DNA from 2 places in the Suipraeoptans intestinalis genome. Region 2 is predicted to be linked to the other one. Evidence: predicted binding sites of a transcription regulator. Region 2 holds the regulator's gene; the other holds the start of a gene.
The links. The regulator NrdR, encoded in region 2, represses ribonucleotide reductase genes. The targets are predictions, from matches to a motif close to CACAANATNTTGTG.
Positions count from the first base shown of each region.

Region 1: a site for NrdR is predicted at 2,219-2,232, ahead of SOW26_RS02090 (ribonucleoside-diphosphate reductase subunit alpha). Genes of this name have one in related genera too.

Region 1 is NZ_JAXFXH010000007.1:32,079-36,384, reverse strand. Features, by position in the region: gene SOW26_RS02100 (AraC family transcriptional regulator) at 96-833, shown strand; gene SOW26_RS02095 (alpha/beta fold hydrolase) at 885-2,021, shown strand; gene SOW26_RS02090 (ribonucleoside-diphosphate reductase subunit alpha) at 2,283-4,306, shown strand, end outside.
Region 2 is NZ_JAXFXH010000027.1:26,027-30,332, reverse strand. Features, by position in the region: gene SOW26_RS09390 (exodeoxyribonuclease III) at 1-239, opposite strand, end outside; gene truA (tRNA pseudouridine(38-40) synthase TruA) at 276-1,010, opposite strand; gene nrdR (transcriptional regulator NrdR) at 1,208-1,657, opposite strand; gene SOW26_RS09375 (ABC transporter permease) at 1,774-2,982, opposite strand; gene SOW26_RS09370 (ABC transporter ATP-binding protein) at 2,987-3,757, opposite strand; gene arcC (carbamate kinase) at 4,107-4,306, opposite strand, start outside.

The DNA of each region.
Region 1 (4,306 bases), on a different contig from region 2:
GGGTCCATAAAGGATCAAAAAAGTATGATTTTGAGGGAATGGATTTATATATCGCGATTAAAGCTGTGATTGAAAGAGATAGGAGGCAATCATTGATGGAGAATATTTTGTATAGAAATGACAGAACAGTAATATGTCCTAAGTATAAGAATCCAAAAGAACATAGACACCTTGCAAAACACATAATAATTTCCACAGAGGAGATGAAGTGCACATTAAATGGGGAAATAGTGATTTCGAAATCTCTTATTATCCAATCTAATGTGAAGCACTCCATAATAAGAGACATGGATGCTGTTATGTTGGTTTTTTTAATTGATGATACTTCTGATCTGGCAAAGCTGATAGACAATACTTGCTTGAGAAAAAAATCATTTACTAAATTAGATACTGATCTGGAGCAGGATCTTATTGAGTATATCCTAGATAAAGGAAAGCTCGCTTTAATAGATGACTATCTAATGAAAAGACTGGGATATGAAAAAATAACACATAAATCATACGATGAAAGAATTGTTTTTGCATTGGATTTTATAGAAAGTTCCAAAGTCATAGAAAAAGATATATACGAGAGAATGGCGAAAAAAGTGTATTTAAGTAAGAGTAGGTTTCTACACTTGTTTAAGGAAGAGATGGGAATAGATTTGAAGAGCTATTTGTTTATTAAGAAATTAGAGAAGGTTTGTGAGAATGTCATAAGCAAGAAGAAAGGAATCACAGAAGCCGCTATAGAGACAGGATTTTCAAGTTCATCCCATTTTGCGGATGCTTGTTTGAAGGCTTTCGGTATATCGTTATCCGAATTTCTGAAAGCGCAAGAAATAGCGCTTTAATAGAAGTTACTTTGAAAACCATGTTCTATAATTATTTTAGGAGGTGGTTTTTTGAAATTTAATGTAGGTTTATATCAATTAAATGATAATGTGAATTATAATTTTCAGCTAAACAGACTTATTAATTGGGATGGAGGAGATTTATATGAGATAAAAAGCATATCAGAAAAGATAAAGACAAACCTGGATTGGAAAAATGAATTAATTAAATTAGCCGACAAAGCATTAAAAGAGGAAAGAATTAAAAATGCCATAGCTTATTATCGTATGAGTGAATTTTTTATGGCAGATAGCGATGCGGATAAACTGAGGTATTATAAAAAAGCGAAAGACTTATTCTATGGATATTACGATGAATTTTTTAAAGGTGGAAACGTAGTAAGAAAATATGTTCCGTTTGAAAATATGAAACTTCCGGTTCTTTATGCAAAAAGTGAAAATGAGAAAAAAGGTACGATAATATTCCACGGGGGAAATGATAGTTATCTTGAAGAATTGTTTTTTCCGATGCTATATTTTTCCAAATATGGATACGATGTGTATTTGTTTGAAGGGCCGGGACAGGGCGGAGTGTTAAGAGAACAGGGTATTAAATTTACTTATAGGTGGGAGTTGCCGGTAGGTGCTTTGTTAGATTATTTCGGATTGGAAGATGTGATAATAGTGGGAGTATCCTTAGGTGGGATGTTGGCACCGCGTGCCGCTGCATTTGAGAAAAGAATAAAGAAAATTGTGGCATGGTCTATTTTTCCGAATTTTTTGGATGTAGCCTTATATGATTTGAACAGGAGCCTGAAAATATTTTTTAAGTTTCTTCTAAAGATCAAGGGGAAACATTTAATAAACTATGCGATAAGTAAAAGAATGAAAAAGGATGTTTTTTATAGATGGGTATTTGAACATGGGATGTATGCCTATGGTGCAAAAAGTCCTTATGACTACATAAACAAACTAAACGATTTCCAAATAACTAATATCGCAGATCGGATCGATCAGGATATCTTAATTCTTCATGGAATGAGGGATCACTTTATTGATTGGCATCTGTATAAAGATGAAATTGACAATCTGGTTCATGCAAAATCCATAAGTTTGCGATTGTTTACTGAGAAAGAAGAAGCATCAGACCACTGCCAATGTGGAAATACGAAACTAGCATTAGATACGATTTTGAAATGGTTAATGTAAATAGAAGGAAAACAGACTCTTTTGAATGAGAAATTTCTTTGCGACCAGTGCTCCCAAAGATAAGAAAGAAATATTCACTATTTGCGCCAGTAAGCCTACAATGATTTTTACAAAAAGCCGATTCGTAAAACGCCTGATGGTGACTGATATGAGAAGAATTTTAAGAATAGGAACCAATATGAAAATCAGTTGAAACAAACCATATATTGTGCTATCATGTACAGGCAAAACAATAAATAGTAGATATGGGTGGAGGAAATTATGATCATCGGGAAGAGAAACGGAAACCAGGAGGAGTATTGTGCCGCCAAGATCAAGCGCGCCATGGCCCTGGCTTTTCACAGTGTGGGCGGGGTTTTGTCTGCAGAAGAGGGAGAACAGCTGCTTCAGGGAGTGGAGAGAAAGATCAGAGAAAAAGCGGGCGCAGGAGAGTATGTGTCCGTAGAAGAAATACAGGATTATGTAGAGCAGACCCTGATGGAGGGGAATTACTACAAGGAGATGAAAAGCTATATCCTTTACCGGGAGGAAAGGACAAAGAAACGGAAGACAAGGCAGAAGTTTGAGGTGCAGTTTCCGAATCGTCCGGATCTGGTGAAAGCCTTGTCCCGGATCCAGAAGGATTTTGTGGAAGAAGAGTATGATCTGGAACATTTGCATGGAAAGTTTTATACCTTCAGCAAGCCGGACACCTCCGAAGAGGAAAAGCTGACCATGCTGATCAAGGCTGCGGTGGAGCTGACGACCCAGGAGGCTCCCAGGTGGGAGATGATAGCGGCAAGGCTTCGGCTGGTAGAGTTCCATCATGGACTGGAAAGGACGATGAAAAAATACCATATTCAGAATTTCTACGAAAAAATCCTCTATCTGACGGAAGAAGGGCTTTATGGAGATTATATCCTGAAAGCCTACAGCAGAGAGGAGATTCAGGAGTTTGAAGCCTGGCTGGAGGATTCCCGGAATCAGAAAATGAATTATTCCGGACTGGAGCTTCTGCTTTCCCGTTATGTGATCCGTACCGGAAAGGGAGTTCCCATGGAATCTCCGCAGGAAATGTTTATGGGAATCGCCATGCATCTTGCCATGAAAGAAGAAAAGCAAAGAAGCAGCTGGGTCAGACGGTTTTATGATATGCTCAGTCTGCTGCAGGTGACGATGGCCACTCCGACGCTTTCCAATGCAAGAAAACCGTATCACCAGTTGTCCTCCTGCTTTATAGATACCGTGCCGGACAGTCTGGATGGGATCTACAGGAGCATTGACAATTTTGCCAAAGTAAGCAAATTCGGCGGAGGCATGGGCATGTATTTTGGAAAAGTCCGTGCCAGCGGCAGCGCCATTCGGGGATTTGAAGGGGCGGCAGGCGGCGTGATCCGCTGGATCCGCCTGGCCAATGATACGGCAGTGGCGGTAGACCAGCTGGGGATGCGTCAGGGGGCAGTGGCAGTGTATCTGGATGCCTGGCACAAGGATCTCCCCGAATTCCTGAATCTCCGTACCAACAACGGAGATGACCGTATGAAGGCGCACGATGTATTTCCCGCAGTCTGCTATCCGGATTATTTCTGGCAGCAGGCGAGGGACAATATAGAAGGCGACTGGTATTTGCTGTGCCCCCATGAAGTACTGACGATAAAAGGATATTGTCTGGAAGACTGCTACGGAAACGAGTGGGAAGAAAAATACCGGGACTGCATTCAGGACAGCCGGATTTCCAAAAGGGTCATCCCCATCAAGGAAATCATCCGTCTGATCATTAAAAGCGCCGTGGAGACAGGAACGCCGTTTACCTTTAACCGGGATATCGTAAACAGGACCAATCCCAACCGGCACAAGGGGATGATCTACTGCAGCAACCTCTGCACGGAGATCGCACAAAATATGAGCGCCATACAGCAGACGGAGCAAAGGATCGAAACGGTGAACGGAGAAACGGTGGTGGTGACTGTCACCAGACCGGGAGAATTTGTGGTGTGCAACCTGGCAAGTCTGTCTTTGGGCAATCTGGATATGGAAGATGAAAAAGAGGTGGAGTTTGTCACAGAAAGTGCAGTCAGAGCGCTGGACAATGTGATCGATCTGAATTTCTTCCCGGTACCTTATGCAAAGGTCAACAATGAAAAGTACCGCCCCATTGGTTTGGGAGTCAGCGGATATCACCATATGCTGGCGAAAAAAGGTATCATGTGGGAAAGCGAAGAGCATCTGCAGTACGTGGAAAAAGTATTTGAAAACATCCATTATGCAGCGATACAGGCAAGCAGCCGGATCGCAGCGGAGAAAGG
Region 2 (4,306 bases):
ATTCCATACTGTACCGACAGCGGCTCTTCCTTTGTGAAGATCGCGGTGCCCGAATACCCTTTCTTCTTCGCGTAATTCCAGTACTGATAGTATCCCGGAGTCGCAAGCTCCAGCTGTCCCTCCTGCATTTTAGACTCCTGGATACAGAAAATATCCGCATCCGCCTCCTGAAAAAATTCCAAAAATCCCTTCTGTACGCACGCTCTGATCCCATTCACATTCCACGAAACAAACTTCATCTATGTCCTCACTTTCTGTTTTCCTATATATAGATTCTAATAATATACCTTACGCAGGAACAATCCTCTTGCCGGCGCCAAAAATCCTGCCAGCCGACGATCTTCTGCCGCAATCACTACAGGAAGCATCGCCGGGTCCCGTTTTCCCGTTCCCACTTCCAGAAGAGTCCCTGTCAGGATCCGTACCATGTGATACAAAAATCCTGATCCGTAGTAAGTGATCCGCACCTTTTCTCCCGAACTCAGGATCTTGATGTTAGTAATCTGCCGGACCGGATCGCTACAATCCTTATCATCTGTAAAACTGGTGAAATTTCTTGCCCCGATCAGATAGGAGGCCGCTTTTCGCATGGCCTGGATATCCAGCTTTTCCGGATAATGATAACAATATCTTCGGGAAAATACATCCGGCTTTTCCCTGCAGTCAATATAATATTCGTACTTTTTTCCTTTTGCGCTTTTTCTGGCATGAAATCCGTTTTTCATCAGCTCTACCTTGATGACCCGGATGTCTTCCGGAAGGTAACGATTCAGGGATTCTCTGAATTCCTGCGTGTCATACAGCCTGCCCAGCTGAACACTTGCCACCTGTCCTCTTGCGTGTACGCCCGCATCCGTTCGTCCCGAGCCGTCCACATGCACCCGATATCCCACCAGCTTTCCGATGCTCCGCTCCAGGATAAACTGGATGGTATTGTCCGTGGTAGACTGTCTCTGCCATCCTTGAAACCTGCTTCCGTCATAGGAAATCGTCAGTTTATATGTTCTCATCTATATTCACCTTGCCTCTTTTCCATTTACAGTAAAAAGAAAGAAGCATACCTTATCGTACACTTCTTTCATCATTCTACCACCTTTTTCCGGGATTCGCAAATACTTGTTAAGCCCGCTCCGGAGCTTGATCCAGGGCTGTTCCGAACCTGCCCCAAGCCTTGCAGCAAGGAGGTTCTCACCGACTCTTTTCTGTCTTAACCCAAGATCTTCTTCAGCTCGTCCATAAAGGTATTCACATCTTTAAACTCTCTGTACACAGAGGCAAACCGCACATACGCCACCTCATCCAGCCTCTTAAGCTCCTCCATGACCATCTCACCGATACGGTTGCTGGGAATTTCCTTTTCTTCCAGGCTGAACACCTGCGTCTCGATCCGGTCTACTGCCGCCTTGATGGCTTCTGCTGAAATCGGCCTTTTATAACAGGCGCGCAACACTCCGTTTTCTATTTTGCCACGATCATACTGTTCCCTGTTATTATCCTTTTTGATAATGATGAGTGGGATCGTCTCCACTTTTTCATAAGTGGTGAACCTCTTTTTGCAGATTTCACAGGCTCTCCGTCTTCGGATGGAATTCCCGTCCTCCGTCGGTCTGGAATCCACTACTTTTGTATCCGGGTGATTGCAATAAGGACATTTCATGTTGTCTAACCTCTTCTCATTTTGTTGGTTTCAGTATAGCCTGTCCGGTTCGTGAAGTCAATCCATTGTCCCTTACAGTTCCGGTTCCTTCCGTTTTTCTTCCTTCAAATATCCTCCTATTTAGACATGACCTTCTCACTCTCAAATGCCTTCACGATCACCCCTGTCAAAATCACTCCCAATGCCAGTGTTTCCGCCACCGTGATCCCGTACTGGAACAAGGTGATCTCCTGACTCATGATTCCCTGGATTGCCATGGCATTGTTATAAAACGGGACAAACCAGAGGTTTTCCTGGGGTTTTCCTGTTGAAAACATGGAGATCAGACCGATGATCAAAACTAGCATATAGGCCGGCATAATATAAGTTCCTGCTTCTTTCACCGTCTTTGCAAACACAGAGATCAGTGCAATGATGGTAGAATACAGGAAGGACATAAACAATAGCAGTACTCCCAGCATAGCGATCTGCCCCGCCTGAATATCCAGGTGGAAGTTTGCTCCCGACAGCTTGTCTTTAAAAATCGTATTCGCCGCCACTGCCAGGGCCGTCACATATACAATTGCGGAAATTCCGGAGATCGTCATAAGCGAAAACACCTTCCCCAGTACAATAGAGCTTCTCTGGATCGGCGTCACCAGAAGGCTGTACATGGTTCCTCTTTCCTTCTCTCCTGCTATCATATCCGTTCCGATTCCCATCGCCCCTGCAAACAAAAAGACGGTTACAAAGTAGGGCAGCATGGTTCCCGCCATCTTGCCTGTCGCCTTCGCCTTATCCTGAATGTACATCTGAGAGTTGTCTGTGTTTACTTCAAAAACCGTCAATTGCCTCAGATCTCCCACTCGCTCTGCCAAAAGCGTCTGACGATAAGATTCCAGCATCGTTTTCACAAAGGAGGACGTCTTGGCCGAATATTCTTCTGACGGATTTTCGTAGGTATTGACCCAGGGAAGAGGCTCCCCTTCTTTGTAAGCCTTTGTCTGCTCTTCAAATCCATCGGAAAATCTTACGATCAGATCGATCTCTCCCTCTTTGATCTTTTTCTTTGCCGCCTCAAATTCTTTTTCAGATTCCATCTGTGTATATTCGGCCAAAAATCCTGACGCTTCCATCTGTTGCTGAAAGTCTGTCGGCGCGTGAAGTGTATAAATCCTGGATTTGTGTGCCTCGATGTCTTTCTGCTTCCGTTCCGCCATCATTCCCACAACCGAAAAAATAACCAGCATGATCACCACCGGCAATACAAAGACAGAAAATACCATTTTTTTGTCCCTGAATATCCGCGCCATTTCTTTCCCGAATATTTCTCTGATTCCTTTCATGCCGCTACTCCCCCTTCTTTTCCCTGTAAAATTCAAAAAATGCGTCTTCCAGATCCTGTGCTCCGGTCTGTTGCAGAAGTTCTGCCACCGTACCTTCTGCCACCATTTCTCCATCCACAATGATTCCGATCCTGTCACACAGTTTTTGTGCTTCCGACATAATATGGGTGGAAACCACGATCAGCTTTCCTTCATTCCGCAGCTTTTTCAGATAGTCTGTTACCCCTCTTGCCGTGATGATATCCAATCCGTTGGTAGGTTCGTCAAAAATAACGATCCTGGGATCATGTACCAGACTCACTGCAATGGCTGCTTTCTGCTTCATTCCTGTGGAAAGCTCCTTGATCTGCTTATGGGCAAAGCCTTCGATCCCAAAATAGGAAAACAATTCCTCTTTTCTCTGTTGAAGAGTATCTTTTTCCACTTCATGCAGCCGTCCGAAAAAATCAAACATATAATCTACTGTAAACTGCTCATCCAGTTTAATGTCACTGGTCAGAAATCCAATCTGCGTCCTGACTTTCTTGGGCTCCTTCTGCACCTCGTATCCATTCACATAAATCTCTCCTTCGGTAGGAGGAATCAAGGTGGCGATACAGCGGAGCGTGGTCGTCTTTCCCGCACCGTTTGGTCCCAGAAGGCCATAGATCTCTCCCTCTTTCGCCTGAAAGCTCAGATTTCCTACCGCCGTCTTTTTAGGATCCTTCGTCTTTAACTCCATCATCTGCTTCTTGTTCAGACGATACACCTTCGTCAGATTTTTGATTTCTATCATCTGTACACCCCTCTTCCTGCTCGTTTCTTGCATTGTCTTATTGTATTGCTTTGTTGATACAATCATACTTCCTCTCTTTTTTCTTGTCAACCTCTTTTTCTTCCCCGGAGATGCTCCGGACACCCCGCTTCCTTCCCTCTGGCTTCCTCTGCACTTTTCCGGGTGTTTGCAGGGATTTTCTTTGATTTTCATACTCACATACAATTTCCTGTAAAACAGAACCATCAGCCCTATGAGGTGAACTCCTTTCGTCAGGTTCCGTCTGACAAAAGAGGCCTTCACTGCTGATGGTTTCTGATTGATCCTATTATTTCCAATGTTTCTGGCATGTTTGATATTTGATGGCTTTTTACAGGATCCTTGTCCCTGTTTTTCCCTGGATCGCAGCTTTTACATGATCGAAGGAGGTGATGATCGCCCTTCTTCCCTCCCGTTTCTCCAAAAAGGAAATGGACGCCCGAAACTTCGGAAGCATATTATATACTCCAAAGTGTCCTTCCTCCATATAGCCTTTCGCCTCCTCCACGCTGATCTCCCCCAACTGCTCCT